One region of the Aestuariirhabdus sp. LZHN29 genome, then DNA from elsewhere that is predicted to be linked to it. Evidence: predicted binding sites of a transcription regulator. Region 1 holds the regulator's gene; the other holds the start of a gene.
The links. Region 1 encodes sigma-54, which starts transcription at its own class of promoters, with help from an activator protein. Its sites were predicted from a motif close to TGGCACNNNNNTTGCTNT; they were not measured.
Positions count from the first base shown of each region.

Region 2: a site for sigma-54 is predicted at 6,159-6,176, ahead of glnL (nitrogen regulation protein NR(II)). Genes of this name have one in related genera too.

Region 1 covers NZ_JBNIEU010000002.1:193,470-208,718, reverse strand. Annotated here, with positions in the region: gene murA (UDP-N-acetylglucosamine 1-carboxyvinyltransferase) at 1-903, opposite strand, end outside; gene ACP3PW_RS07635 (BolA family protein) at 952-1,194, opposite strand; gene ACP3PW_RS07630 (STAS domain-containing protein) at 1,282-1,584, opposite strand; gene ACP3PW_RS07625 (MlaC/ttg2D family ABC transporter substrate-binding protein) at 1,584-2,228, opposite strand; gene mlaD (outer membrane lipid asymmetry maintenance protein MlaD) at 2,278-2,739, opposite strand; gene mlaE (lipid asymmetry maintenance ABC transporter permease subunit MlaE) at 2,745-3,524, opposite strand; gene ACP3PW_RS07610 (ATP-binding cassette domain-containing protein) at 3,526-4,341, opposite strand; gene ACP3PW_RS07605 (calcium/sodium antiporter) at 4,567-5,520, shown strand; gene ACP3PW_RS07600 (KpsF/GutQ family sugar-phosphate isomerase) at 5,538-6,512, shown strand; gene kdsC (3-deoxy-manno-octulosonate-8-phosphatase KdsC) at 6,512-7,036, shown strand; gene lptC (LPS export ABC transporter periplasmic protein LptC) at 7,033-7,602, shown strand; gene lptA (lipopolysaccharide transport periplasmic protein LptA) at 7,589-8,101, shown strand; gene lptB (LPS export ABC transporter ATP-binding protein) at 8,110-8,835, shown strand; gene ACP3PW_RS07575 (RNA polymerase factor sigma-54) at 8,953-10,485, shown strand; gene hpf (ribosome hibernation-promoting factor, HPF/YfiA family) at 10,610-10,897, shown strand; gene ptsN (PTS IIA-like nitrogen regulatory protein PtsN) at 10,910-11,365, shown strand; gene rapZ (RNase adapter RapZ) at 11,492-12,358, shown strand; gene ACP3PW_RS07555 (HPr family phosphocarrier protein) at 12,380-12,649, shown strand; gene pmbA (metalloprotease PmbA) at 12,667-14,025, opposite strand; gene yjgA (ribosome biogenesis factor YjgA) at 14,170-14,697, shown strand; gene ACP3PW_RS07540 (EthD domain-containing protein) at 14,722-15,096, shown strand; gene tldD (metalloprotease TldD) at 15,103-15,249, opposite strand, start outside.
Region 2 covers NZ_JBNIEU010000001.1:419,126-434,374, forward strand. Annotated here, with positions in the region: gene pip (prolyl aminopeptidase) at 1-90, opposite strand, end outside; gene typA (translational GTPase TypA) at 199-2,010, opposite strand; gene thiI (tRNA uracil 4-sulfurtransferase ThiI) at 2,094-3,542, opposite strand; gene glnA (glutamate--ammonia ligase) at 3,921-5,327, shown strand; gene ACP3PW_RS01950 (DUF4124 domain-containing protein) at 5,442-5,996, shown strand; gene glnL (nitrogen regulation protein NR(II)) at 6,213-7,274, shown strand; gene ntrC (nitrogen regulation protein NR(I)) at 7,291-8,721, shown strand; gene ACP3PW_RS01965 (DUF6701 domain-containing protein) at 8,718-13,238, opposite strand; gene ACP3PW_RS01970 (hypothetical protein) at 13,475-13,885, opposite strand; gene ACP3PW_RS01975 (PulJ/GspJ family protein) at 13,882-14,751, opposite strand; gene ACP3PW_RS01980 (prepilin-type N-terminal cleavage/methylation domain-containing protein) at 14,751-15,233, opposite strand; gene ACP3PW_RS01985 (pilus assembly FimT family protein) at 15,230-15,249, opposite strand, start outside.

The DNA of each region.
Region 1 (15,249 bases):
GTAGGGGGCTGTTTTCAGGTTAATCGCCTTGGGGCGCTTGCCTTCCATATCCAGCTCAATCCAGTCCTCGCCGACGGTCAACTTGGCGCCGGCTTCTTCAAGCTTGACCAACACCGCATCAAGAATATCGGCGCGGGTATCCTTAAGCTTAACGCGGCCACCGGTAGCGGCGGCCGCCACCAGGTAGGTACCGGTCTCAATTCGATCGGGCAGCACCGGGTAGGTGCAGCCATGCAACCGCTCAACGCCGGTCACCTTGATCGTATCGGTGCCGTGACCCTCGATCTTCGCCCCCATCGCAATCAGGCAGAGCGCCAAATCAACGACTTCGGGCTCGCGCGCGGCATTTTCCAGTACAGAAACGCCGTCGGCGAGACACGCGGCCATCAGCAAATTCTCGGTGCCGGTCACGGTCACGGTATCAAAGAAAATACGGGCGCCTTTGAGTCGATCTTTAACCTTGGCGCGGATATAGCCGTCTTCCACCGTAATTTCGGCACCCATCTGCTGCAGCCCGCGAATGTGAAGGTCTACTGGACGACTACCGATGGCACAACCGCCGGGAAGAGCCACTTCCGCTTCGCCAAAATGGGCCAGCATGGGGCCGAGCACCAGGATAGACGCACGCATGGTTTTCACCAGCTCATAGGGTGCGCTGAGACTCTTGATGGTGCTTGCATGAACCTCAACGTTGAGGCGCTCATCGATCACCAGCTCCACCCCCATGCGACCGAACAGCTCGATCATGGTGGTGATATCATGCAAGTGAGGCAAATTGCACACGGTAACCGGTTCATCGGCCAGCAGGGTTGCGGCGAGAATCGGCAGCGCGGCGTTCTTGGCACCGGAGATGCGAATCTCGCCATCGAGGCGCACTCCGCCACTTATAATCAATTTGTCCATTGTTACTCCTGAAGCTCGATCGCGATCATAAACCCAACACTACAGGGGCTATTGGTTGCGGTTGAGCCATTGCTCGCGTTTATAAAATTTCATATTAACGGCATGAATGGCACCACTGGCAATCGCCTCGTTAAGGTGCTGATACACCAACTGCTGGCGCTTCACAGGGCTCAGGCTGGCGAGCTCGTCACCGATCAGGTTGAGCCTGAAATCACAACCCTCTCCCTCGACCAATACCTCCACTCCATCGAGTCGGGATTCCAGCAACTGCTTGATCTCATCGGGCGCCATGGGTCACCTCATCCTGTTCGGCAATAAAAAAGGGCGCTCATGATATAAGAATACACAGGAGGGTGAAAGGGCGGGCAACGCCAATGACTAAAGGACGCTCAGTATCTCATCGACACCGCATACCCGGGCGAGATCGATCAATTCACAGGGGATATCCAGCACCTCAAGAGACCCTTGGTGCTGCTCAAGAAAATGCATCCACTCCAACAACAGGGCAAGACCCACGCTATTCACCTTCAACACCCCATCCATGTTGAGTTTCCAGTGAATCCCCGGAGCCTCCCGCATCAAGGATTGAACCAGTTGATCGAGCGCCGGGGCACTATCGAAGTCGATCTCCCCTGCCAGAGAGATCTCCTGTCGCTTCGATAGCCAGGCCTGGGCACGCATCAGCTGGGTTGCGATTCGTTGCTTTGGGCCAGAATCTGCCCCCAGTTGTCGATCACGTACTGCAGGTCCTTGTCATTATCCTGCATCGCCTGATCAAATTGGGTGCGAAACAATTTGCCAATATTGATGCCGTTAACGATCACATTACGCATTTTCCAGTGGCCATCCGCGTCTTTAAACATGGTGTAGGTCAGGGGGATCAGGGTGCCATTAGCCGTGGTGACGTCCATCTCAACCGGAACCCTGCGCTTACCCAGTTTTTGGGGGTCTACGGGCTTAACCACAATGTCAATATTGAACTGTCGATCATCGAACTGTCCGATCGCCTTGCCGTAAAACTCCACCAAACTACGTTTGAAGACCCCTTCGAAACGCAGCATCTGCTCAGGGGTGGCTGCACGGTTGTATTTGGCACTCACTACGCTACTGGCAATCGCATCGAACGCCACGACGGGGGACAACAACTCGTCCAGCGCCTGATATAGCGCTTCTGGATCGGCGCTATAAAGCTGTCGCTGCTCTTTCAACAACACCAGCATGCGATCGGTGGTGTCACGCACCACCGCCTCGGGACCCACCTGTGCATGAACCAAAATGGGAAACAACAGCAACAGCGCAATGCTGGTCGAACGAAACCACTTCATAATCCGCTCCTCAGAACTCCTGACCGGAACACCATTATCCCGCAACACCCTAATTCTTCTCAACCGTATTTAACAGGAACTTGCCGATCAGCTCCTCCAGTACCAGGGCCGACTGGGTATCCTCAAACTGGTCGCCGTCGACCAGGTACTCCATATCTCCACCCACACTGATACCAACGTACTGCTCGCCGAGCAGGCCTGAGGTCAAAATGGAGGCCGTACTATCCAGGGGGATATTGTCGTAAGTTCCATTGATCGCAATCGTTACCTTGGCTTCGTAAGAGTCACGATCAAACTCAATCCCCACCACCCTGCCGATAGCGACGCCACTCATCGATACCTTGGCACGCAAGCTCAGCCCACCCACATTACTAAAATACCCTACCAGTCGATAATCGTTATCGGCCGCAGATATCGAAAGACCACTGACCCGCAGAGCCACCATAACCAGCGCTAGCATCCCGGCCACAATAAAAGCCCCCACACTGATCTCCACCGTTCTCATGCGCATGTTCACTACCCTCCAAACATCACTGCGGTCAAAATAAAGTCCAGCCCAAGCACCGCCAGGGATGAATGCACGACGGTACGAGTGGTCGCCCGACTAATCCCCTCTGACGTAGGCACACAGTCATACCCCTGGAAAACCGCAATCCAGGTCACCACAAAACCAAACACTACACTCTTGATAATTCCGTTGAGCACATCGCCCTCGAAGGTTACGGAGTTCTGCATCACTCCCCAAAAGGACCCTTCATAGATACCCAACCAATTCACTCCAACCATCGCACCGCCGATCACACCTACGCAGCTGAAGATCAGCGCCAGCAAAGGCATGGAGATAAACCCTGCCCAAAAACGTGGCGCAACGATGCGTTTAAGGGGGTCGATACCGATCATCTCCATGCTGGAAAGCTGCTCGGTCGCTTTCATCAGGCCGATCTCCGCGGTCAAGGCCGATCCCGCGCGCCCGGCGAACAGCAGCGCCGTCACCACCGGCCCTAACTCACGCACCAACGTCAGGGCCACCATCTGCCCCACGGCCTCTTCGGAACCGTATTTGACCAGTATATTGTAGCCCTGCAACCCCAGCACCATACCGATAAAGAGTCCGGAGACGGTGATAATAATCAGTGATAGCACCCCAACCGAGTAGAGCTGCGCCACCAACAGCTGATAACGGGAGCCGAACAGTGAGCGCCCAAAAATAGCACCCAGCAAAATAATAAATGCCCGCCCCAGCGCTTCCAGGCGCTCCAACCCCGAGCGACCTATAAGGCGTAGCCTGACAAGAATACTATGCATCCTGCTCCCCTATCAGATCCCGCCGATACTCCTGGGCAGGGTAATGGAATGGAACAGGGCCATCCGGCAGGCCTTGCATAAACTGGCGAATCCTCGGGTCGGGAGAGTTAAGCATCGCTTTCGGCGTACCAAATCCGAGCACATGGGTATCCCCCACGACGTAGATATAGTCGGCGATACTCGCGGTTTCATGGACATCGTGGGAGACGATCACGCTGGTCAACTGCAGGGCATCATTCAGCATGCGTATCAACTGCACCAGCACCCCCATCGCCATCGGATCCTGTCCGACAAAGGGCTCGTCGTACATCATCATCTGCGGATCCAGGGCAATGGCTCTGGCCAGCGCCACTCGCCGCGCCATCCCTCCTGACAGCTCGCTGGGCATCAGGTCTCTTGCACCCCGCAGTCCCACCGCCTGCAGTTTCATCAACACCAGGTCGCGAATCAGCGCTTCGCCAAGCCGGGTATGCACCCGCAACGGGAAGGCCACATTTTCAAATACGCTAAGATCCGTGAACAGCGCACCACTTTGGAACAACATGCCCATTTTCTTGCGGATAGAAAATAGTTCACCGCGCCTCATGGTAGTGACATCCTGGCCATCGACCCGGACACACCCCTGATCCGGCTTCAACTGGGCCCCGATCAACTTGAGCAGAGTCGTCTTACCGGTACCACTCGGACCCATGATGCCGGTAATTTTGCCGCGAGGAATCTTAATGTCGACCTTATCAAAGATGATGCGACTCCCGCGCCGAAAACTCAGCCCGCACATCTCTACATAAGGATCATCAAAAGCACTCATTCCGCTCGCCAACTCCTTGGCATCAACCCCAACCTAAATGATAAGCCGGGCTAAATGCACATAATTCCCTAACGGGTTACTTCCGCGCATTCTAATCACTTATGGGTGCCGCTACCAGTGCGCCCTGCTACCCTCTAGCGACCAAGTGCAGGCATGCTTGCATTCGCAGATGATAATCTCTTTAATTAGCCCCCTTTTTAAACGGTCATTTTTATGTTGTTGGCAATGCTTTCAATAATAGCCGGGTTCGCCGCCTTGATCTGGAGTGCCGACAAATTTGTCGAGGGCGCTGCAGCCACGGCCAGACAGCTGGGGATGTCTCCGTTACTGATCGGTCTCACGGTCGTAGCGCTGGGCACATCGGCACCCGAGATACTGGTATCGATCATGGCGGCTATGGATGGCCATGCCGGACTCGCGGCCGGTAACGCGATCGGCTCCAATATCGCCAATATCGGCCTCGTTTTGGCGATCACCGCACTGATCGCACCACTGCCCGTTAAAAATTCCCTCATATTACGGGAGATTCCGCTTCTGGTGGCCATTACCCTGCTTGCAGGGTGGTGCTTGCTTGACCTGCACCTGGGCCTGGTCGACGGTATCCTGTTACTGTCGGGCCTGGCGATCACCCTGTACCTGCTGTTTCGTTGGCAAAAACCACCACTGGCTGCCGAGAACCAGCAGCTCGCCGACAATGAAGCCGATGAGATTCCCGATATTCCCCTGGCACGAGCGCTGGCGATTCTTTTGGTCGGCCTCACCGTGTTATTGGTCAGTGCTCGAGCACTGGTTTGGGGAGCAACGGAGATCGCACTACTTTTCGGCGTCAGCGACCTTGTGATAGGCCTCACCGTCGTCGCGATCGGCACCAGTCTGCCCGAGCTGGCAGCATCTGTTGCCAGCGCTCTAAAGGGGCACCACGATATCGCCCTGGGTAACATCGTAGGGTCCAACATTTTCAATCTGTTAGCCGTACTGGCAATGCCGGGCCTGATCGCCCCGACCCATTTCGAGACCGAGATCCTGCTGCGCGACTATGCCAGCATGCTCGCACTGACCCTGTTACTGGCGGCCATGGCGTGGCTAGCACTGCGCCGCGGGGGGATTGGACGCTACAGCGGCGGCATTCTCTTTGCCTGTTATAGTGCGTATTATGTCGCCTTGTACTTCACTCTCTAGCCCATGGTAATAGCAATATGAGCCACCCAACCAGTTTCAAGGAGTCAGGCCTGCGCACGGTGCGCATGGAGCAGGAAGCGATCGGCGAACTGCTGCAACGCATCGACGGCGACTTCGAGGCGGCCTGCGAACTGCTGATGAACTGCCGCGGACGCATCGTAGTGGTCGGCATGGGCAAATCGGGTCACATCGGTACCAAAATGGCTGCGACCCTGGCCAGCACCGGCAGCCCCGCATTTTTTGTGCACCCGGGCGAAGCCTGTCACGGCGACCTTGGCATGATCACCGTCGATGACGTCGTCATCACCCTGTCCAACTCGGGCAATACCGGCGAGATGGTGACCCTGATCCCGCTACTCAAACGGCTTGGTGTGCCCATGATCAGCATGACCGGCAACCCCGACTCTGCCCTCGCACAGGCGGCAAATGTTAACCTGAACACCGGCGTAACACAGGAAGCCTGCCCCCTCAATCTTGCCCCCACCTCCAGCACCACGGTGTCGCTGGTCATGGGAGATGCGCTGGCCATTGCACTGCTTGAACGCCGCGGCTTTAGCGCCGAGGACTTTGCCTTCTCCCACCCCGGTGGCACCCTCGGTCGCCGCTTGCTGCTCAAGGTTGACGACGTCATGCACAGCGGTGAGCGCCTGCCCATCGTTGTGGAGGGCACCCCCCTGCGTGATGCACTCATGGAGATGACCCGCAAGGGACTCGGCATGACCGCCATCACCACTACAGATGGCGCCCTTAGCGGGGTCTTTACCGATGGCGACCTGCGCCGCTCACTGGACCGCGAGCTCAACATGGCAACCACCTCAATCGATGACGTCATGACCCGCAACTGCAAAACCGTCACCCAGGGAGTGCTCGCCGCCGAAGCGGTCCATATCATGGACGAGAGCAAAATTAACGGCCTTATTGTGGTCGATACTGCGCACAAACCCGTAGGTGCCCTCAATATGCATGACTTGCTGCGTGCGGGAGTCGTCTGATGTTCAGCCACCTAACTGCCCGCGCACAACGTATTCGCCTGGCGGTGTTTGACGTCGATGGCGTGCTCACCAACGGCCAGTTACTGTTTAGTGAAAACGGCGAAGAGCTGAAAGCCTTCTCTACCCTTGATGGGCAAGGCATCAAGATGTTGCAACAGGCCGGTATCGAGACTGCCATTATCACCGGGCGCCGCTCGCAACTGGTGGCACGTCGCGCCACCAATCTGGGCATCACCCACGTTTACCAGGGCCGTGAGGACAAGCTGGTTGCCCTGCAAGAGTTGCTACCCACACTGGGATTGACGCTGGATGAGGTTGCCTACCTCGGTGACGACCTGCCGGATCTGGCCGTTATTCGGCAGGTTGGACTGGGGGCAGCTGTTGCCAACGCCCATTTTTTCGTCAAACAGCACGCCTGCGCCGTCACCGAGACCAACGGCGGTAACGGCGCGGCGCGCGAGTTCTGCGATGCCTTGTTAGCCGCACAAGGGAAACTGCAGGACGCACTGGACCGTTATCTGTGAGAGCGCTGTTCATTGCACTGCTAGGGGGCATACTGCTCGCCTATGGGGGATTTTACCTCTACCAGAACACCCCCCTGCGGCAAGCCCTGACTCCGCCAGACACTGACCCTCGCGAGCGGCAGGAGGTCGACTTCTATATGCAAAACGCCCAGCTAACCCGATACAACGAACATGGCGCCCTTGACCACCGACTCAATGCCGTGGAGGTCAACCACTACCCCCACAACGACACCACGATGATCAGTGAGCCACGAATGACACTGTTAAAGGCGGACGGCGAGCGCCACATCAGCGCACGTTCTGGAAAACTGCTGCCAGGCAGCGAAGATCTGGAGCTATGGGATGATGTGGTGATGCGAGTGCTGGCGCAAGATGGTAGTGAACGGGGACGCCTTGATACCGATTTCATCACCCTATACTCTGGGCAGGAGCTGGCGTCCACCAACCGACCTGTCACCATTACTACACCCAGTGGCGTGACTCGTGCGGTGGGGATGAAAGCCAACCTTAACCAGGACCAAGTTCAACTGCTGTCCAACGTCAGAGGCACCTATGAAGCCCAATAGCTCCTTGATTATCGGCCTGTTAGCCAGCGCGCTCTTTAGCGCTGTCGCCCACGCCCTGCCGGAAGACCAGTCCCAACCTATTCGAATCAAGGCGGACACTGCCGATATTGATGAAGGCGCTGGGCGAGCCATCTACACCGGCAATGTGACGATGAACCAAGGCACTATCCATATTAGCGGCGACAAAATCACGCTCTACACCAAGGAGGGAAATGTCACCCGTATGGTGGCGGAAGGCAATCCTGCCCACTACCGGGAGAAGCCTGCCGCCGACAAGGAGATCATCAAAGCCTATGGCAATACCATCGACTACTCCGTTGCCAGCGATCAGGTGAAATTACTTAAGAACGCCCGCCTGCTGCAGGAGGGCAACTCCTTTACCGGCGAAACGATCCACTACAACATGACAACCCAGGCGGTTAATGCCCAGAGCGGAAGCTCCAGCAGCAAGGCCGGCAACCGTGTCGAAATGATTATCCAACCCAAAGTCAAGCAGTAGATATCCCCATGGCAACCCTTAAAGCACTTCACTTGGCAAAGAGTTACCGCGGAAGAAAGGTGGTCGAAGATATTTCGATCAGCATCTCCAGTAGCCAGATTGTCGGCTTACTAGGGCCGAACGGGGCAGGAAAAACCACCAGTTTTTATATGATTGTCGGGCTCGTGCAGTCCGATGGAGGCCAGATTTTAATCGATGGTGTGGATATTACCCGCCTGCCAATGCATGGCCGCGCACGCCAGGGCATAGGCTATTTGACCCAGGAAGCCTCCATTTTCCGAAAACTAACCGTTACCGAGAATATCCTCTCCATACTGGAAACCCGCAAGGATCTCAATCGCAAGCAGCGACTGGAAAAACTTGAAGCCCTGCTGCGGGAGTTCCACATCACCCATATTCGCAACAGCAAGGGTATCAGCTTGTCGGGTGGAGAGCGCAGACGAGTAGAGATCGCGCGGGCGCTAGCCACGGAACCCGCCTTTATCCTGCTCGATGAGCCCTTCGCCGGGGTCGACCCCATTTCGGTCAATGACATCAAGGATGTGATCCGCCACCTGCGCGACAAGGGCATCGGAGTGCTGATCACAGACCATAATGTTCGCGAAACACTGGATATCTGTGAGCTTGCCTATATCGTTAGTGAAGGCAAGATCATCGCCGAGGGTAATGCCGAGGCCGTGATGAATAACCAGAAAGTGAAAGACGTTTATCTGGGACACGAATTTCGCATATAGGCATTCATCCCGTTCAACCCTATAATAGAACCATGCAAGATTTTTGCCGGAGCAGGATGCGACCGGAAAACCCAACGGGAGTGATGCGCAGATTATGGACCGGACATTGTATTATTTATGAAACCATCCCTAGTCCTGAAAATGGGCCAGCAGCTGACGATGACGCCTCAGCTGCAACAAGCCATCAAACTACTTCAGCTCTCTACCCTGGATCTGCAGCAGGAGATTCAACAAGCCCTCGAATCCAACCCCATGCTCGAGCCCGAAGAGGGTTCCGATAATGAGGCGGCGACCGAGCAAGAAAGCGCAAAAGATGGTAGCGAGTTCGACAACAAGGCTGAAAACAACGGCCTAAAAGAGGCTGAGCAGCAGGATCAGCAAAGCGCCGACAGTGCCAACAACGAAAATGAGGTGATGTCCGACGACTGGCAGGACAATATCCCGGAAGATCTGCCCGTTGACACCGCCTGGGATGATGTTTATCAATCCAGTCTGCCGCCCTCCTCGGGGTCGGGCTCGTCCGACAACGATGAGTACAATCCGGCCACGCGAGCCAGCACCTCAGAAACCCTTCAGTCCCATCTGGAGTGGCAGCTTAACCTGACACCTATGTCCGACACCGACCGGGCGATAGCCATTACCATCATTGACGCACTCAAGGACGATGGCTATCTCAGCTGTAGCTGCGAAGAGCTGATGGAAGGCATCGAAGAGGATCTGGACATTGAACTGGATGAGTTTGAAGCGGTGTTACACCGTCTTCAGCAGTTCGATCCAGTCGGTGTGGCGGCTCGATCCCTCAGCGAGTGCCTGTTAATCCAGCTTGCCCAATTGCCCACCACCACCCCTCACCTGGGTTCAGCGGCCCTGGTGGTTGAGAAACACATCAACTTGTTGGGCTCCCATGATTACGCTCAATTAATGCGCAAAACCCGTCTCAAAGAGGCCGATCTCAAAGCTGCGATTGAACTGATCCAGACCCTCAACCCAAAACCCGGGGCAAGCATTCAAAGCAGCGAGCCTGAATATGTCATACCCGACGTCACCGTAAAAAAGGTGAACGGCCGCTGGACCGTCGAGCTGAACCCGGACTCTGTGCCCCGAGTCCGCATCAACTCGGGTTACGCTTCGCTGGTCAAACGTGCTGATAACAGTTCAGACAACACCTACCTGAAAAACCACTTGCAGGAAGCCCGCTGGTTTCTCAAGAGTCTGCAGAGCCGAAACGAAACACTGATGAAGGTGGCCACCCAGATCGTTGAGCATCAGCGCGGGTTTCTGGAGTATGGTGAAGAGGCGATGAAACCGCTGGTACTGCACGATATCGCCGAAGCGGTCAGCATGCACGAATCCACCATATCCCGGGTAACGACGCAAAAATACATGCACACCCCCCGCGGCATATTTGAGCTCAAGTATTTCTTCTCAAGCCATGTCAGTACCGCCAGTGGAGGAGAGTGCTCCTCTACGGCAATCAGGGCTATTATCAAGAAGCTTGTGGCCGCAGAGAACCCAAAAAAGCCATTGAGTGACAGCAAGATAGCGGGTTTGCTTGCTGAGCAGGGAATTCAGGTTGCTCGCCGCACTATTGCCAAATACCGGGAGTCATTATCAATTGCTCCTTCTAACGAAAGGAAACGTCTGGTATAGGTTATATTGATTGGCGACAACATTGAGATATCGAGCCTCGGATATGATCGGTAACAGAGGCATACACTTGAGCCTGACACGACGTCGACTCAACATCATGTAACAAACATTCAGGAGAAAACGCATGCAAATCAATATCAGTGGTCATCATGTTGATGTAACGGAAGCATTGCGTGAATACGTAGCAACTAAAGTCGATCGTCTTGAGCGACACTTTGACAGCATCACCAGCGTCAACGTAACCCTCAGTATCGAAAAAGAGGGACAAAAAGCGGAGGCCAATCTGCACGTCCGCGGTGCGGACATCCACGCAACTGCCGTCCATGAAGACATGTACGCGGCCATTGATATGCTGTCGGACAAACTGGATCGCCAGCTCATGAAACACAAGGAAAAGAATCTCGCCCGTTAATTAGATCTGGCTATGAATTTTATATCCCTCCTAAGCCCCGACCGCAGCCTCTGCGCTGCGGAAGGCGGCAGTAAAAAACGCGTACTCGAAACACTTGCCGAAACTCTCGCCCAGGCAGGGCAGGAGATAACAGCCGACGAGCTGTTTAACGGCCTGTTTGAGCGTGAACGCCTCGGCAGCACAGGCTTTGGCAAAGGTATTGCGATTCCCCATTGCCGACTCACCTCCTGTACAGAACCTGTGGCGGCACTGCTCAAACTGTCTGAGGGTGTCAATTTCGACGCCATGGACGAGCTCCCGGTAGATATCATCTTTGCCCTCGTTGTCCCCAACGAAGCGACTAACGAGCATCTGGCGATTTTGCAGGCTCTGGCCGGCCGGCTGGACAATGCCAGCTACCGTAACCGCCTGCGCGCCGCGCAGAGCAGTACCGAACTCTATCAAATGGCGATCGCCCCCCTCGACTGATCTCCCAAATCGCAGACCTGCCACAATGCAACTGGTATACTGCCAGCTCAGTGACTTACGCGGTCAACACCCACCACACCAGAAACAGGGCGCGGCACGCACCAGTCGGCAAGTGGAACCAGCAAAATGCGATTAGTAATCATCAGTGGAAGATCGGGATCCGGCAAAAGTAGCGCGCTGCACGTGCTCGAGGATCAGGGCTACTACTGTGTGGACAACATGCCAGCAGGCTTACTGGGGTCTCTAGCCGCAGAGATCTCAAGCGAGCAGTCACTTAGAAATGCCGCTGTCAGCATCGACGCACGCAACATGCACGCGGACCTTAAACGCTTCCCCGAGATACTGGCCCAACTAACCAATAATGGCGTGCAGTGCGAGGTGATCTACCTCGATGCAGACCCAGCTACCCTGCTAAAGCGTTTCAGTGAAACACGGCGACGCCACCCCTTGTCCAATGACAAATGCTCGCTGGAAGAGGCCATTTTCGCCGAAAGTGAGCTCCTGGCCCCCCTCAAGAATCGAGCAAAACTGACTCTGGATACCAGCGCACTATCACTGCACGAATTACGCGACCTGATTCGTACCCGTGTTGCGATGCGCACGGACGACAGTCTCGCACTGCTATTCCAGTCCTTTGGTTTCAAGCGAGGCATACCAATTGATGCCGATTACGTGTTTGATGTACGCTGTTTACCTAACCCTTATTGGGTAGCGCACCTGAGGGGCTTCAGTGGGCTCGAGAAACCCGTGCGGGATTTTTTGGGAGAACAACCTGAGGTACAGCAGATGCTGGCTGATATCGGTGACTTTGTGGAGCGCTGGCTTCCAGCATTCGAGGCGGGAAACCGAAGTTACATGACCATCGCCATCGGCTGCACCGGCGGCCATCACCGCTCGGTATACATCAGCGAAGAGCTGACCCGACGCTTTAGTAGTCAGATTCAAAACGTTCAGGTTCGTCACCGCGAACTGCACACCGCGCAAAAACAATAAAATATAATAACAGTAGCGACAATGATAGAAACCAAGATTCATATCATCAACAAACTCGGACTCCACGCCCGAGCAGCGTCAAAATTTGTGACCACGGCGGCCGCTTTCGGCAGTAGTATCGAAGTGGGGCGCGGCACCACCATGGTCGATGGCAAAAGCATCATGTCGGTGATGCTGCTGGCAGCCAGCCAAGGCACCGAGCTTGATTTGCGCATCGACGGCGACGACGAGGATCGGGCACTGCAAGCGATCAGCGAGCTGGTCAACGATTTCTTTGGCGAGGGAGAGTAAGCTCTCGACCGAAAAACCTAGTCGCCCCCTACGGTCATACCATCAATCAGGATGGAACCTGCCTGCACATTGCCACGGTGATCCACATCATTCCCCACCGCGACGACATTCGCAAACATATCCCGCAGGTTACCCGCGACCGTTATCTCCGATACCGGATACTGAATCACCCCATTTTCGACCCAAAACCCACTGGCTCCCCGCGAGTAGTCCCCGGTTACCAGATTAACCCCCTGCCCCAGCAGCTCGGTAATCAATAAACCGCTACCCATCTGCCGCAGTAACGCCGGGGCATCCAAACCGCTATCACTGATTCGCAGGTTGTGCGCCCCCCCGGCATTGGCGGTGCTGGTCATACCCAATTTACGCGCCGAGTAGGCGCCCAACAGATAACTGCAGAGCACTCCATCTTGCACAAAGGATTTGTCGTAAGTCGCCAGACCGTCATTATCAAACGACGCACTGGCGAGGCCACCTCGCAAGCGGGGCCGCTCATAGATGCTGACAAACTCAGGAAACAGCGGCTTATCCAGCTGATTCAATAAGAAACTCGCTTCACGATACAGGCTTGACCCACTGATCGCCCCCAGCAGATGGGACAGTAGCCCACTGGCAACCTCTGCAGCGAACAGCACCGGGACCTGACAGGTTGGTATCTTTCGGGGATCGAGGCGCTGCAAGGTTCTATTGGCTGCCTGGGTACCGATCGATTCAGGACTTTCCAGATCCTCTCGCTTACGGGACACGGCATACCAATAATCCCGCTGCATCCGCTCCTGTTCGCCCGCAATCAGCACACAACTCAAGCTCTGCCTTGAGGCCAGGTAGCTGCCCATAAAACCATGACTGTTGCCGTACACCCGGCAGCTTTGATGCGTTGAGAGGCTTGCTCCCTCGGAATTGGTTATCTGCTCCGAGACATCGAGCCCCGCCTGCTCGCAACGAGTGGCGATCTCCAGCCCATGGTCCACCTCCACATCCCAGGGGTGGTACAGGTCAAGCTCCGGCAGGTCGGTCGCCATCATGGAGGCATCGGCCAGGCCCGCATAAGGGTCCTCCGATGTGTAGCGCGCGATATTACTGGCCGCTTCCACGGTATCAATGATCGCTTGCAGACTGCTGTCAGAGGTACTGGCGGAACCTTTGCGTTGGCCGTAGTAGAGGGTGATGCCAAAACCCTGGTCATGATTAAACTCGACCGTGTCCACCTCCCCCATGCGCACACTGGCGGTCAGCCCGTTATCCAGGCTGACACCCACCTCTGCCCCGCTGGCTCCCTGCTTGCGAGCCTCCAGCAGAATATCCTGCACCAACTGTTGCAAGCGGGACTGCTCCTGACGAAGATCCAGCGGTGTTATATTTGGGACTGAGGTCATGGTTTGTATCACCAGGCTAGGGGGTAACGATCCATTCTACCTGCAGGGGGCTAGCGAACAAGCCTTTCGCTCAAAACAGACATTCCAGCAGGATCGGTTTACAATAGTCACCTACCCATTTCGAAGCCACAGATCGTCTCCCCCATGCGCCCAGAACAAGACAACGAATCGGTCGATTTCGACGACGAAGATTATAAGAGCAAGACCCAGGTCAAAAACGAAATGCACGAGCTGCAAGCACTGGGTATGCGCCTGCTCGACCTTAAACCCGACGTCATGACCTCACTGCCGATCACTGAACGACTCCGCAGGGCACTGGAAGAAACACGTCGAATAAAAAGCAACAACGCGCTTAAACGCCACCGCCAGTACATCGGAAAACTGATGCGCGATGAGGATCTGGAGCCATTGCAACAAGCGGTGGATCGTCTCGATACCAGCAGCGCAGAGTACAACCGAATTTTCCATCAGCTCGAGCGCTGGCGTGAACGACTGATCAGCGAAGGTAACGAGACGCTTCAGGAGTATCTGGATACCTATCCAGCGGCCGATATCCAGCACCTGCGGCAGCTGATACGCAATAGCCGCAAAGAACTGGAATTACAGAAACCCCTAGCGAGCAGCCGCAAATTGTTTCGCTACCTGCGTGAGCAGTCGGAACTTGCCGAGTAAGGATTTTTTCAGGGAGAGACTAGCGTGATAAAACAGATACTCTGCTTTCGGCGCAAAGCCGACGTCAGTGCCCTTCAATTTCGAGACTATTGGAACACGGAGTTTGAGCAGTTTATTCGCTCCGTTGCGGTCAAACTGGGCTGCCGCCGCTTGACCAAAAGCCTCACCCTGCAAGTCGAAGAAAACCAACTGTTGCAGCAGCGCCAACAGTTTGAAGCCCCCTTCGATGGTGTTGTGGAAATGTGGTTCGACCAACCCAAGGCAAGCTTTGAAGCCACCGCCAGCGAAGAGTGGCAGCAGATGGTTAAAACCCTGACCGAGGGTAAGCACTTTGCTCTCGACCTGAAGCGCTCCACCTCGTTTTATGCCGACGAGACGATCATCATCGACAAGGCCTGAGCCTACTCAGCCTGTCCCGCCCACGGTGAGCTCATCGATTTTCAGCGTGGGCTGACCAACCCCTACCGGCACCGATTGCCCCTCCTTCCCGCACACGCCGATACCGGTGTCTAGCTCCAGGTCGCTACCCACCATACTCACCAGCCGCATTGC
Region 2 (15,249 bases), on a different contig from region 1:
CCCGCTCTCCTCCACATAAAGTTCATGGGGCGAGTCCACCTTAAGGGTGTATCGTTCACGGGGTTTTATCGCGGGATAGAGGGTAAACATAGCGCATCCTTAGCAAGCTACCGGGCTGCCCTAACACTACCCTGAAACGCCCCGCAGTGAAAGCTGCGAGGCGTTGATCCGAGCCTATTACAAAGCGCTTATTAGAACCTAGCCGCGGGAAGCGCGCTTACGCTCATTTTCGGTCAGCAATTTCTTGCGCAGACGAATATGATTGGGCGTCACTTCGACCAGCTCATCATCTTCGATAAACTCCAGCGCCTGCTCAAGTGTGTGGGTTACAGGAGGGCTCAGGGTCAGAGCTTCATCCGTGCCCGAAGCACGCACGTTGGTCAGCTGCTTACCCTTGATCGGGTTAACCGCGAGGTCATTACTACGCGAGTGCAGCCCAATGATTTGTCCCTCATAAACATCCACCGCATGACCAAGGAACAAGCGGCCACGGCTCTGCAGGTTAAACAGCGCATAGGCCGCCGTTTTACCTTTGAGCATACTGACCAGCACACCGTTCTGACGGGATGCGAGCTCTCCGTCTTTCACCTCACCATAGTGATCGAAGATGCTGGTCATAATTCCGGAACCGGAGGTCAAGGTCAGGAATAATCCGCGGAAGCCGATCAAACCCCGTGCAGGAACGATAAACTCGAGCTTAACGCGCCCCTTTCCATCGGGCTCCATGTTGGTCATCTCGGCTTTGCGTAACCCCATCTCTTCCATGATAGAACCCTGGTGCGCCTCTTCAACATCGATTACGACATGCTCAAAGGGCTCCTGAATAACACCATCCACCTCTTTCTGAACCACTTCCGGACGGGAAACCCCCATCTCGAAGCCTTCACGACGCATGGTTTCAATCAATACCGACAGATGCAATTCACCACGACCGGACACTTTGAACTTATCCGGTGTATCACCAGGCTGGACGCGCAGCGCAACGTTATGAATCAACTCGCGCTCAAGACGCTCGCTGATATTACGCGAGGTGACAAACTTGCCATCCTGGCCCGCAAACGGAGAGTCGTTGACCTGGAAGGTCATGCTCACTGTCGGCTCATCAACGGTAAGTGGCGGCAGTGCCTCGGGGTGGTCCGGATGGCAAATAGTGTCCGATATATTGAGCTTATCGATTCCTGTGATGCAGATGATATCGCCCGCACGAGCTTCCAGTGTGTCGACTCGTTCCAACCCCATATAACCCATAACATTCAAAATTTTTGACTTACGAGTCTTGCCTTCGGCGTCGACCACAACCACCTGGGTACCGGGCTTGACGGTACCACGGGTCAAACGGCCGACCCCGATAACTCCGACGTAACTGTTGTAATCCAACGCCGAGATCTGCATCTGCAGGGCGCCCTCGACACTGACATCCGGTGCAGGAACCTTGTCACAAATCATCTGCAGCAAAGGCGTCATATCTTCCGCCAGGTTGTCGGGATCATCACCGGCAACGCCGTTCAGCGCAGAAGCATAAATAACCGGAAAATCGAGCTGTTCATCACTCGCGCCCAACCTATCGAATAGCTCGAAAACTTCATCCATAACCCAGTCAGGACGGGCGCCTGGACGGTCAACCTTATTGATGACAACGATCGGCTTAAGGCCACGCTCAAACGCTTTTTGGGTCACAAAACGGGTCTGGGGCATTGGCCCGTCAACCGCATCAACCAACAGCAAAACGGAGTCAACCATCGACATCACACGCTCCACCTCACCACCAAAGTCGGCGTGCCCGGGAGTGTCTACGATGTTGATGTGGTAATCCTCCCACTCTATCGCCGTGTTTTTGGCGAGAATGGTAATACCGCGCTCCTTCTCCTGATCATTGGAGTCCATGACGCGCTCGACGCCCTGATCGCGGCGCTCCAGCGTGCCGGATTGCTGTAGCAGCTTGTCCACCAAAGTGGTTTTACCATGGTCGACATGGGCAATGATGGCAATGTTGCGTAACTTTTCGATCACGATCGAGACCTCAACGAAAAAAGAGCGCGAATTATACAGCAGCGCCGCACAAATGCACGGATTGCATTAACTTCTAGCCAACCTCAGGGACGATAAACCCTGACATCGGCAAAACCTTCGCCCCGCAGATGCATGGCGTGCAGCTGACTCATCACCCCTTTTTCGCAGTACAGCAGGTACTGACGACCACTCTCCAGCTCGCCAAAGCGACTGTGTAGGGTATAAAAGGGCAGATGAATCACCTCTACCCCATCGAGCTGCAGCGGCTTCAGCTCCTGCTCGTCAGGGTGGCGAATATCGATAACCACGTCACCACTACTGACCTGCTGGGTTTCCACTGCGCGCTGCTGCTCCTGCTGACCGACGATATGGTTAATCGGCACGGCTTCACGACTTTTGATGGCGCGCTCCAGAACCGCCATATCGAAGCGCTCCTCCTCCCGCTCAACCCGGTGCTTACGCGCCCTGGTGGTTGGGTTAACCGATATCACTCCGCAGTATTCGGGTATATGGCTGGAAAACTCTTCGGTGCCGATACGCCGGGAGATATTGATAATATCCTGCTTATCCATCGCAATAAGCGGACGCAACACCAAGGTATCCGTTACCGCATCAATAACCGCCAGATTGGGTAACGTCTGGCTGGATACCTGGGCGACCGCCTCTCCGGTGACCAGCGCCTCTATCTTCATCTCGCGGGCAATCTCACTGGCGGCTCGCAGCATCATGCGCTTGAGAATCACCCCCATCTGCGAGTTATCCACCTTGGTAAGGATTTCGGCCACCACCTCTTCAAACGGAACCGACACAAACATTACCCGGTGGGAAGAGCCAAATTTATTCCACAGATAGTACGCGACCTCCTTCACCCCTACCTCATGAGCCTTGCCGCCCAAGTTAAAGAAGCAGAAGTGGGTATTGATTCCCCGCTTGGTCATAAGAAAGCTTGAGACCGTGGAATCGAAGCCCCCGGAGATCAACGACAACACCGGGTCCTGGGTACCCAGGGGAAAACCGCCCAAACCCTCGTGTCGACGACGCACCACCGACAGAGTCTTGTTGCGGATCTCTAGCCGCACCGTAACATCGGGATCTTTTAAACGAACCCCCAGGGAGTCGGCGTGCTGATTTAACCCACCGCCGACATATTTCTCCGCCTCATGGGATGTGAACTCATGATTACCCGTTCGACTGGCCCGCACACAGAAAGTCTTGCCCGCGAGAGAGTCACCGACTTCGGCCAGGGTCACCTCGAACAGATCGTGTAGGGTTTCAAACGGATGCTGACTGACCTCCAGTACATGGGCAATGCCCGGCGTACTCATTAGACGCTCGATGAGCTGCGCGCAAAGGGCTTCATCCTCGCTTGACGGCACAACCTCAACCCGATCCCAAACACCCTGCACCTCGACACCGGGGTCGATCACTTTGAGCAACGTACGTATATTGCGGCGCAACTTCTTCACAAACTGAGTACGCACCGGCTTACTCTTGATAGTGATCTCGGGAAACAGCTTAACGATAAATTTCATTCGACGGGTCATCTGAGGGGGAAAAAATAAGGCGGTACATTATACAAAAAGCGGGTAGACTCGGCACTGCTTCTGGAAGGATTCATCTGTAAAGATTTCTCCCCATCCCGAGGCATGCCTCAACCCAAAAGCACCAAATTGGTGCGGCAACCAAGATTACAGCACTGATTTGGTGCCTTTATGGCCGAGGTGCGCCAAAGCTATCTCTACGGAGCCCCCTATTTCAGCTCTCTGGAGGTGGTTTTATACAGTGGCACACACCTTGCTTTATCTTGGGTCACGATTTTGGTTCTGCATCGTCACCAACCTGGCAACGGACAGATCAGCGTAAATGGTGGGCTACACCACCACACTTAATGCCCTTTTGGAGGAAACGAGATGTCAGAGAACACTCTGAAACTGATTAAAGATAACGATGTTAAGTGGATCGACCTACGATTCACCGACAGCAGCGGTAAAGAGCAGCACGTCACTATCCCCGTCGGCGAAGTTAACGACGACTTCTTCGAAGAGGGCAAGATGTTCGATGGTTCATCCATCGCGGGCTGGAAAGGCATTAACGAGTCTGACATGATCCTGATGCCTGAAGACAGCGCCTCTGTTATGGATCCCTTTACCGACGAGAGCACCCTGATTGTTCGCTGCAACATCGTTGAACCTTCGACTATGCAGGGCTACGAACGCGATCCACGCTCTGTTGCTAACCGCGCAGAAGAGTATTTGAAATCTACCGGCATCGGCGATACCGCATTCTTCGGTCCCGAGCCCGAGTTTTTCGTATTCGACGACGTAAAGTGGAAATTCGACATCTCCGGCTGCTCTTACGAGATCAATTCCGAAGAAGCTGCCTGGGCCTCCAACGCCCAGTTTGAAGGCGGCAACACCGGTCACCGTCCGGGCGTTAAGGGCGGCTACTTCCCCGTACCTCCTGTCGACTCCATGCACGACCTGCGCGGCGCTATGTGCAACGCCATGACGGCCATGGGTCTTGAGGTTGAAGTACACCACCACGAGGTCGGTACTGCTGGCCAGAATGAGATCGGCGTCAAGTTCAACACCCTGGTGAAGAAGGCTGACGAGGTTCAGGTCCTTAAGTACTGCGTACACAACGTTGCCCACGCCTACGGCAAAACGGCTACCTTTATGCCCAAGCCATTGGTCGGCGATAACGGCAGCGGCATGCACGTTCACATGTCCATCTCCAAGAACGGTGACAACACCTTCTCTGGCGACGGCTATGCTGGCCTGTCCGATACCGCCCTTTACTACATCGGCGGCGTAATCAAGCACGCCAAGGCGATCAACGCCTTCGCGAACGCGTCTACCAACTCCTACAAGCGTCTGGTTCCTGGCTTCGAAGCTCCTGTTATGCTGGCTTACTCCGCCCGTAACCGCTCCGCTTCTATCCGTATCCCCTACGTGAACAGCCCCAAGGCGCGTCGCATCGAAGTTCGCTTCCCTGACCCGACAGGTAACCCTTACCTGACGTTCGCGGCCCTGCTGATGGCGGGCCTTGACGGCATCAAGAACAAACTTCACCCCGGCGATGCTGCCGATAAGGACCTCTACGACCTGCCAGCCGAAGAGGCTGCCGAGATCCCAACCGTAGCCACCAGCTTCGAAGAAGCCCTGGCCGCGCTGGACGCAGATCGTGAATTCCTGACCGCTGGCGGAGTATTCACCGACGATATGATCGACGGTTACATCGCCCTGAAAAATGACGAGTGCGTGCGCGTTAGCCAGACCACTCACCCGGTTGAGTTTGATCTGTACTACAGCGTCTAATACTTGCCATCGGAGCGGGTCTTCCCGCCCCCACCAAAGCCCCGCCCTGCGGGGCTTTTTTGTTTCCGGCAGGAATAGCTTATACTCAAATGATAGAGCAATGGAGGCTTGTAGATGATTAAGCGACTTTTCGTCCTGATAACGGTTGGGGCACTGACCAGCACCCCGACCATGGGTGCCCAGATCTACCGCACGGTGGACCCAGCAGGCAATGTCACATTTACCGACAACCCGCCAGAAGGGCAGGCTTCCGAAGCGGTTAAGCTGAAACCGATGACGACCGTATCCCCACCGGCAGTCAAACCTTTACCGGACGATTCCGAGCCGGATGACAGCGAGACACCCTCCCAGGAGTTCAGCTACACCTCGCTACAAATTCTATCTCCTGAACCCGGAGAAACCATCCGTGGAGCCGGAGACTTTCAGGTGGTCGCCGCCACCGACCCTGAGATGCGCGAAAGTGATAGCGCACGCCTGCTGATCGACGGAAACCCGTTCGACAAGCGCCAAAAGAGCCTGTCATTTGCCCTGACAAACATCGATCGAGGAGCGCACACGCTTGAGGTTCAGGTTGTAGATCGCAAAGGCAAGACGCTCATCAGCAGTCGTGTTGAGGTATTTGTCCATCGCGCAAACCTGGGTACCCCCCGCGCTACCCCCGCCAACTGACCCACTAGAAGGCAACCCAAAAAGAAGGCGCACCAAACTGGTGCGCCTTTTGTTTTTGCCCCCTATACTCATTTATCGGTAACCGCCTTTGCCTCATTCTGGAGCCCCACCCCATAGGGAGTCTCTGGGACAGAGGATCAAAAAGGGGCGCGTGGTACATTTTGGCTCACCTTTTGCAGTTAAGCTGCGACTCTCTGCTGTTTTACCCGAGGATTCATGTCCGGCCTTCATCAACAACTTTTAGAAAACCTGTCGACCTCTGTCGTAGTGCTTGATGACCGCCTCTGCATCATCTACATGAATCCCGCCGCCGAAGCCCTGATGGAAGCCAGTGACAACCGCCTGCACGGCCAACCCCTGTCTGACCTCTTTGTAGAAAACCCCTCTGCCACCGACGCCCTGCTTCAAGCGCTCCGTGACGGCAACCCCTTCACAAAGTGGGAAGCTACTTTGTATCTCCATACCGGCGCACAACTCGAAGTGGACTACGTGGTCACCCCCCTCACCGACTCGAGTACCCATCTTATTCTTGAGTTACTACCAAGGGATCGCCTCAAACGCCTTAGTCGTGAAGAGGAGATGCACTCCAAGCAGGAGACCACCCGCATCCTGGTGAGAGGTCTAGCCCACGAAATCAAAAACCCCCTCGGAGGTATTCGCGGCGCGGCCCAATTGCTGGCCCGCGAACTCGATGGCCCCGAGCAGCAAGATTATACCAACGTCATCATCGAGGAGGCTGATCGTCTCAGCAACCTGGTGGACAAGATGCTCGGACCCGTTAAGCCACCCAACCTGCTGGATCTCAACATCCATGAGCTATTGGAGCGGGTGTGCCAACTAGTCAATGCCGAAGCGCAAGGCGCTCTGGCCATAGAGCGGGATTATGACCCCAGCATCCCCGATGTCAGCGCAGATCGCGAGCAGTTGATGCAAGTCCTGCTCAATATCGCACGCAATGGGATGCAAGCGATGGAGTCCGGAGCCGAGGGCTTGACCTCCGGCATCCTGACGATACGAACACGCACCCAGCGACAGCTGACTATCGGCAATCATCGCCACCGGCTGGTGGTACGCATCGATCTGATCGACAACGGCCCGGGAGTCCCCGCAGCCATCAAGGATCAAATATTCTATCCCATGATCAGCGGTCGAGCCGAGGGTACGGGCCTGGGGCTTAGTATTGCCCACTCCATTATTGCCCGCCATCAAGGCGTACTGGAGTGCGAATCCGTGCCTGGCAACACCTGTTTTACCATTTACCTTCCCCTTTCCTGTTAGATTCCCGGAGCGGAACATGAACCAAAGCAACGTATGGATTATTGACGACGACCGCTCCATACGCTGGGTGCTCGAAAAAGCACTGCAGCAGGAAGCGATTACCACCTCCAGCTTTGAAAGCGGGGACCAGGTACTGCAAAAGATCTCCCAAGTTCAGCCAGAGGTGATCATTAGCGACATCAGCATGCCGGGTATCGACGGCCTGACACTCCTCTCTCAGATCAAGGAACAGTTTCCGGAACTACCGGTCATTATCATGACCGCCCACTCGGATCTCGATAGCGCCGTTGCCTCCTACCAGGGGGGGGCATTTGAATACCTGCCCAAGCCTTTCGATGTCGACGAAGCCACCAGCCTTGTCAAGCGCGCCCTCAGTCATGCCCGCGAAAACCAGGCGCAGCTCGCCGAACCCAACGCCATGGAGACCCCCGAAATTATCGGTGAAGCACCCGCCATGCAGGAGGTGTTTCGTGCAATCGGCCGGTTATCGCAATCCAATATCACGGTGCTGATTAATGGCGAATCCGGCACCGGCAAGGAGCTGGTCGCCCACGCTCTACATCGCCACAGCCCGCGAAGAGACAACCCCTTCATCGCACTCAACATGGCTGCCATTCCCAAAGACTTGATGGAATCCGAACTTTTCGGGCATGAAAAGGGATCATTCACAGGGGCCGCCGGGCAGCGCCAGGGGCGTTTCGAGCAAGCGGACGGGGGCACGCTTTTTTTGGATGAGATCGGTGATATGCCCGCTGAAACCCAGACCCGCTTGCTACGCGTGTTGGCCGACGGAGAGTTCTATCGGGTAGGAGGGCACACCCCGGTTAAGGTGGATGTTCGAATTATCGCCGCAACCCATCAGGTTCTTGAGACACTGGTTAAGGAGGGGAGTTTTCGGGAGGATCTGTTCCATCGGCTCAATGTGATACGTGTTCACATACCCAAACTGAGCGATCGACGCGAGGACATACCGCCACTCATGCGCCACTTTCTTAATCGGGCCGCAAAGGAGTTGGCCGTAGAGCCCAAGCTTCTGAAACCCGAAACCGAGGAGTACCTGCGCAATCTTGCATGGCCTGGCAATGTACGCCAGCTGGAAAATACCTGTCGCTGGATCACCGTCATGGCATCCGGTCGCGAAGTACTGGTTTCCGACCTCCCCCCCGAATTGACCGAACAGGGAGAACTGCCGACTACAACCAGCAACTGGGAGCAGGCGCTGCGTAACTGGGCAGACCAGGAGCTTACCAAAGGTCACAGCGCTCTACTCGACAGCGCCGTTCCCAGCTTCGAACGCATCATGATCGATGTCGCACTCAGCCATACCGCCGGCCGACGCCGAGATGCGGCACTATTGCTGGGCTGGGGACGTAACACCCTGACGCGTAAAATCAAGGAGCTGGGAATGAATGGCGCCGATATGGAACTCAGCGACAACGACCTCTAACGGTATACCTCGCGACGATAGATCATGGGCTGCTCTCCACGAAATACACCAAAGGTTGCCGTGGCGCCAGGACTGGCAGGCGCTCCCAGCGTAAACCAGTCGTACAGTAGCCAGTCGTTCGCCACGGGGGCCTGCAGCGTCACTCGGACAGAGCCTTCATTACCAACCCCTGGCGCACTCAGATTAAGTGCACCCGTCCCCGCAACGAACCCGGCCCATAGGGGCGTGGTTTCCCCGGCGTCCAGGTTACCGCTGTAATCGGTCAACTCAATATCAAATGCATCCACCACCGGTGGCACCGAGAGCACCGTGCAACTGTCACTGGCATTGGTGACAAACCCAAACTGGCCCACCACCTGATCCCACTGCTGTACGGTCACGGGAAGATTCAACGGCAACACCTCAGGACCAAACCCGGGTTCAATCAGCAGGCGACCGAACCGAATCTGGGTGCCGGTGATACCACTTAGACTGTAGGCTTCACAGCTGGCGCTGGCGCCCCCCACTCCGCGATAACAGACGGCATCACTATCGGTTAAATCAGTCGCCGCCAGATCCAGTGACAATTGCGCCGAAAAGGGGATGTCGTTGGCGGTGGGTCTTATAGACAGTTTATCGTAGCTTAGCAATTCATCGCTTATCGTCAGGATTGCCAATCCATCCAGATTATTGTCCCCTGCCAGTGTAACCGTCGCCCCGCTACTATCTACCTGCAGGTCTCCTCCCTGTCCCGCCTCATCGGAATAGCTTCGTGCTGCCAGCGAGCCGGAAAGTTTCCACAGGTCATTGCCATAATTTTGCGTCACCGTATTCACACGACTGTACCCCGTCACCGTCAACTCGGGATCGGTGGCGAAGCCGAACGGCTGCCCCTGATAAGTAAACGCACAGGACCACCCCGGCTCCCCGTTCCTCAACAGGGGGACATTAGCGCTGACATCAAAGTACGCGGGGATAAAACGTCCCACGGCAACCGCCGTGCGAAGAATCGCCGCAGTATCGATGGTACCGATGCCAAGGTAATCCCCATCGAGCACGCGAGGCCGCAATGACAGCGAACCGACTTCGTCCCAGCGCTGCTGACCTGTGTAGACACCGCCAGCGATAGATCCACTAAGGTCTACCAAGCCCGGATCGATACCGCCAGACGGCTGCAGCAGCGCCGTATCAAAGCCTACAGTTTCTCCTTCAGCACCAAAGCTCGGGGTCACATCACCCTCTGCATCAAGGGATTCGACCTCAAGGGTCAGGGGGTCACCTGCGGCGATAAAGCGGGTATCAGTCGCCGACACCGGGGTGGGTGGCTGTGGCGAAGGGTTGGTATTAGTCAGGCTGGCAGTTTCGGCAACCTGAGTCAGCCTCAGCTCGTACGGCCGCACCACAAAGCTTTCGCTCTCCCCTCGTATTGGCAGGATTCCCTCACTGGCTCCAACCCTAAGCTCTCCCACATCCTTGTAGTTCAACCCTGCCAGGGTCGCCTGTCCCTGATTGAAGTTGATGCCATGGACAGTGGCCGCCCCCTCACCGTCGCCTAAGGGCGCCCCCCCTCGGGTAACAACTATAGGGCCGACTGCGGGATTAACCCGGGTCATCCACAAATTTAGATTTTTGCTGCCCTCATAGGATTCAATAACACCACACTGCGGGTCATCTTCGGTCTGACCGTAGGCGGCGATATGAAGATCAAAATCGATCGCTGAAACCTGAACAGGGATCAGTTTGTTAATGGGGGCGGCAGGTGGATTCAGCAATGGGCTGGCGGTCAGGGTAAAGCCATCGGGGGAAAAGTCGATAGAACCGGAGCTGGCATCATCTCGAATGCCCACATCGTCGCTCTGGTATACCTGTAAGGTAACGCTCGCAGGCAGGGGTAGAAGTGGGGTTCCATCGTTGTACAGCAGATTAAACTGCGCGACCCCAAGGTCGCCAGCCACAAACTGATAGGTGGCCACTCCATCGTCGGGGGCACCGTTAGCAAAGCTGCCACCCCCGCTTACAAGGCTCCACTCACCGCGGCCGGTTTGGGTGTCGAGGGTGATGGCACCGGCATAATCATCCACTACGTCGTTTAGCAGATCCCGGGCGCTGACCGTCACAACAACGCCGCCACTGTCACAAAATATGGCACTGTTAACGTGGGTCAGCGTAAAGTGGTCGACGGCGGACCCCACTCCTGGGCACAGAGCTCCCCAATCCATATTGGACAGTGCGCTAGCATCGTAGGTAAAAGCCCCGCCTGTGTTCAGATTAAGTCGATTAGCCGTGGCGGCTCCGTAGTTGAATCCGTTATTGCCAAATACCGTTCGCCCCTGAGAATAGACGATAGCCGATGATGTTACATCGCTATTGGTCGTCAGGTTTCCATAGCCATAGAGCAGCAACTTACTGGGATCCCCTGCCACCCCAGCTGCCGGGGAGTTAAGCAAACTATCATCACCAAAAGTGACATTATCTCTTATAAACAGGCGCGCACTCCCTGCGCCGACAACATTGATTTGGGCACGCTGACCAACTCTCAGGCGGCGGACCCAGTAGTCTCCTTCGACCAGGTTTAATACCGCATCGTTCCTGAGGCGCAGATCATCGATAAAATAGACATTTTGGTTGGGGCTGATATTCAGCGTTGCCCCGTTTCTCACATCGATATTGTTGTAATCGGTATCACCACTGGAGCCAATTGTATCGTTACCATTGTTGGGGACCTGCAGATTACCTTCTACTTGGGTGCCCAGTTGAAAGGCACCCGGATCCAACTGATCCACCGCGCTATTGTTGGGCTGACAAGATAACGGGAAACAGGAATCGGCCTGAGTATCAACCTGGTCGGCAAATAGAAAGCGGTCGGTGGGGTTGGTAATCTGTGCGTTGTTGCCGAAGGTGATGCGGCCGACGTTGCCACCGCCGATGGTATGAGTCTGCATCGCATTGGGAAAGCTTGCCTCACACTGGGTCAGCGGAATTCCACAGGGGTGTGTCAGGTTCATTACATCGACCACCTGGGCGTTGGTCAACACCTGATCGTAGATGCGAAGTTCATCGATATCGCCATTAAAGCGACGTGTCGCAATGCGGTCATCACCAATCAGCAACGGCAGGGTATTGGCCAGAGGGGTTCCGCCGAAGTTGGCACTACCGCTGGGCACGCCATCGATAAAGATTGTCTGCGCCCCTGGCGCATGACGGATCACCACATGATGCCACTGACCCGGGGTGAGGCTTGTGGTTGAATTCAGCTGCTGGGTAGCGTTTGGCCCGGTAGTTTGCCACCACCAGTTCACGTTACCGCTGGTATTGACATGAAACTCATAGTTAGTGTCCTTGGATACGATGGTCTTCAGCTCTGATGCCGGCCATCCGTCACTGCGCACCCAGACCGCTACGGTAAAACTGTCGCCTGCGTCGAGTAGTGGGTCATCGGCAATCTCAACATAGCCATTCGCGCCATCGAAATCACCGTAACTACAGGTTCCGGGATCACCTTCTATCGGCTTGGGGGAGGCTGCGCCGGTACTGGCACCACCCTGCGCCACCCCGTTATTGCCGTTACCACTGCTATCGGTCACCTCTCCGGCGGCGCCACTCCAGCTGCTCTCATCAAGATGCCATAGGCCTATAGGGTCGGGAAGCAGGCCCGAACCCACAAACTCCACCAGATGCCATCCAATCCAGGCATCGGCAGCGGTGTTACTTCGCGTCATAGTCAAATTATTAGCCGACAGCGCCATAGTGACGGAACCGACCCCTATGATGTCGTCGCCAGCATAATCGGTTCGCCCCATATTCTGGCCGCCGGCCGGCTGCGCCGACGCAAAAACCAGCGACCGGGAAGGATCCACCGGGCTAATCGACGGCTGCGCGCTAGCCGCGCCCGTTGCAAGTTGTTGTAAACCGCCCTGTACGCTGGAACCGTCCAGCAGCTCTATAACCTGTACAGATATCTCTCCCAGCGCCGAGCCATTTAGTTCACGCTCTATGCGCACGGAGTTGTTGTTTTGGAACTCACTGCTCAGCATGCGGGCACCCACCTCTTGCTCAGTGCCACTCTGCGCACTGTAGCCAAGCAAAACAAAACTACGAGATTGATCCACCGTTGCGATCGAAACATTCTGCGTTCGAATATTGGAAGCCATCGACGTCGTCAGGTGCTGCACGCTGGCATCTCCCGGGGTGGTAAATTCAACCAACTGCCACCAGATGGTATGCACCCCATTGCCCTGATCGGCAGAGAAGCGCAGGGTACTGCCGTCGATAACCCGCCCTGACACCGGGTCGTCCCCGCCCCATTGACTGTGACTATTGCCTGGCGTTTTCGACCAGGTCAGAAATGATTGCGCGGGATTTACCGTCACCGGAATGGCTACGTTATTGGTAGTTCCCGACTGGGATAATTCACCCCGCTGAACGCTAACACCGCTATTGAACTCGGCAACATACCACTGAATTTCCATCGTACTGGTTTCAACAGTATTGCGGACAAACTCCAGCGTTGTGCCACTTTGGATTCTCCCGCGCAGCATCGATCCCGGCGGCCTATTAGAGTTGTGCGCCGTTTGAAAAATCAAAAATGACTTCGAAGGATTGATCGCTGAAGGCAGCGTAATAGTTATCGTACCATTGCCGTTACTGGTGGCTGTACCAGACAATACCTGACGCAGATCCGCACCCCAAACCATCGCGGACAACAGCCATAGGCACAGCAAAAACCAGCGGCTATTTGGCAATACTATGTAGGGCGGCCTTGCGTTTCTCATTATTAATCCCGGGTAATAATTGCTTCAATTTGTCGATAAACATAGTCCGGAGAGTTGTTGTAATTAGCGTAGCTCGCTTCCGACACAATACGGAATACCCTCACCTGCTGAACACCTTCCTGATAGGTTCCCTGCAAAATACATTGGCTCTGCACACTGAATCCGCTCAGTCCGTCGGCATTCAGAATCAGGTTGCTATTGGCACAACTATTTCCATCCAGTACCTGATGGGCCTGGTACTCAATACCCGCTCGCGCCGCCTGAAAGGCCCGGGAACTGAGCAGCCCAAGATCCGCCGTCGCCGACTGAACTCCCATCAAGCGCGCCATAAAAGAGATTGCCAACGCCACAATCACGATCAAAAACATCATCGCTACCAGTGAGAAACCACTCTGTCGGCGTATAGTCATCATGGCGAATTATCCACGTGCACCTGGTGTAACAACGAAATCGTCTCTCCGCCCAGGGAGAGACTCAGTGAAAGTGTCAGTAAGCCTCGCCCCTGATTACTTAATCCCGCGTCGTAGGTAAAACTGCAGGCGGTTACATGCTGGGTCAACAACGCGTTATTGGCTGTCGATAGTGGCGGCGCGGCTCCCGCAACAGGCTGAAGCGACTGCAGACCATAGCCCCAGTAACGGGTGATCTGACCCCCCTCACAAAGGTAACTGATGGGCTGGTCGACTACATAGATACGCCGCTGGGGGGAGGGAAAAGCGAACTGAAAGGGTGGATTGATGGTAACCGTGGCTCCGCCGCTAACCGCTGCACCCAAAGGGGAGATGACATGACTTCCCGCCACAGGCAGCGGGCCCAGGCTAGGGTTGGCGTACACGTTAGCACCCGCTAAAGGTGAGCCTCCTCCATCTTCAGCGCCTACGTTATAAACTACCAGACGACCTCCAGCCGGCACCGACAGCGTGCCCAGAATATCGAAACTGCCATCCGCGGTGGAAAAATCCAGAATATCGCCCCCTCCGACCCCATCGAGATCGGCACGATAACGTGCGCCACCGACCACATTTACCATCTCCAATGCGGTTGCGCCGCTGACCCGCAAACTGTTGGGTAGCGCGTTACGGATATCCCGGGCCATGATGCGCAGCGCCGACTCTGCTACGTCCACCAGCTCTGCTCGGCGCGCCGTATCAACATAGTGCTCCATGGGGCGGCTCATTATAGAAGAGACCAGCGCCAGTACCGCACCGCTGAGGGCGATCACCATCACCATCTCAATCAGGGTGAATCCCCGCGCCGATTGACACCTCCCAATACCCATTAGTAACGCGTCCTGTAGCCGGAGAGCAGTACCGCCAGCCCGTCCGGGGTGGTCACCTGAACATCGATGCGCAACACATCGTTGCCCGCGACTCCCTGCCAGGGGGTATTACGGGCTATCGTCACCGCTACCCTGTAGAACCCCAGAGCAGGAATCGGGTTGCCGTTGGCATCGACGGCTCCGTTATCGACCAGCCCGTCGTAGTCGCACACATTATTAAACAGCGCTCGGCTGCCGGCAGGAGGACCCGCGCAGGGATTGGCCGCAGGAGCCAACGAGGGGTCAACAAAGGGTTGCAGGTAGATCTCGTCCATATAAGCCGCGGCGATCGCCTGAGCTTGCTGGCGCAGCATAGGATCTGCGTTACGCCCGCCGATAGCGGCCATCGCGCCAAGGATAGCGGCCGCAGCAATGCCTCCGATGACAATACTCATCACCAGCTCGATAAGAGTCAGCCCTCGCTGGCGCCCAAGACGGTTCATCGCGAAAAACCTGTGG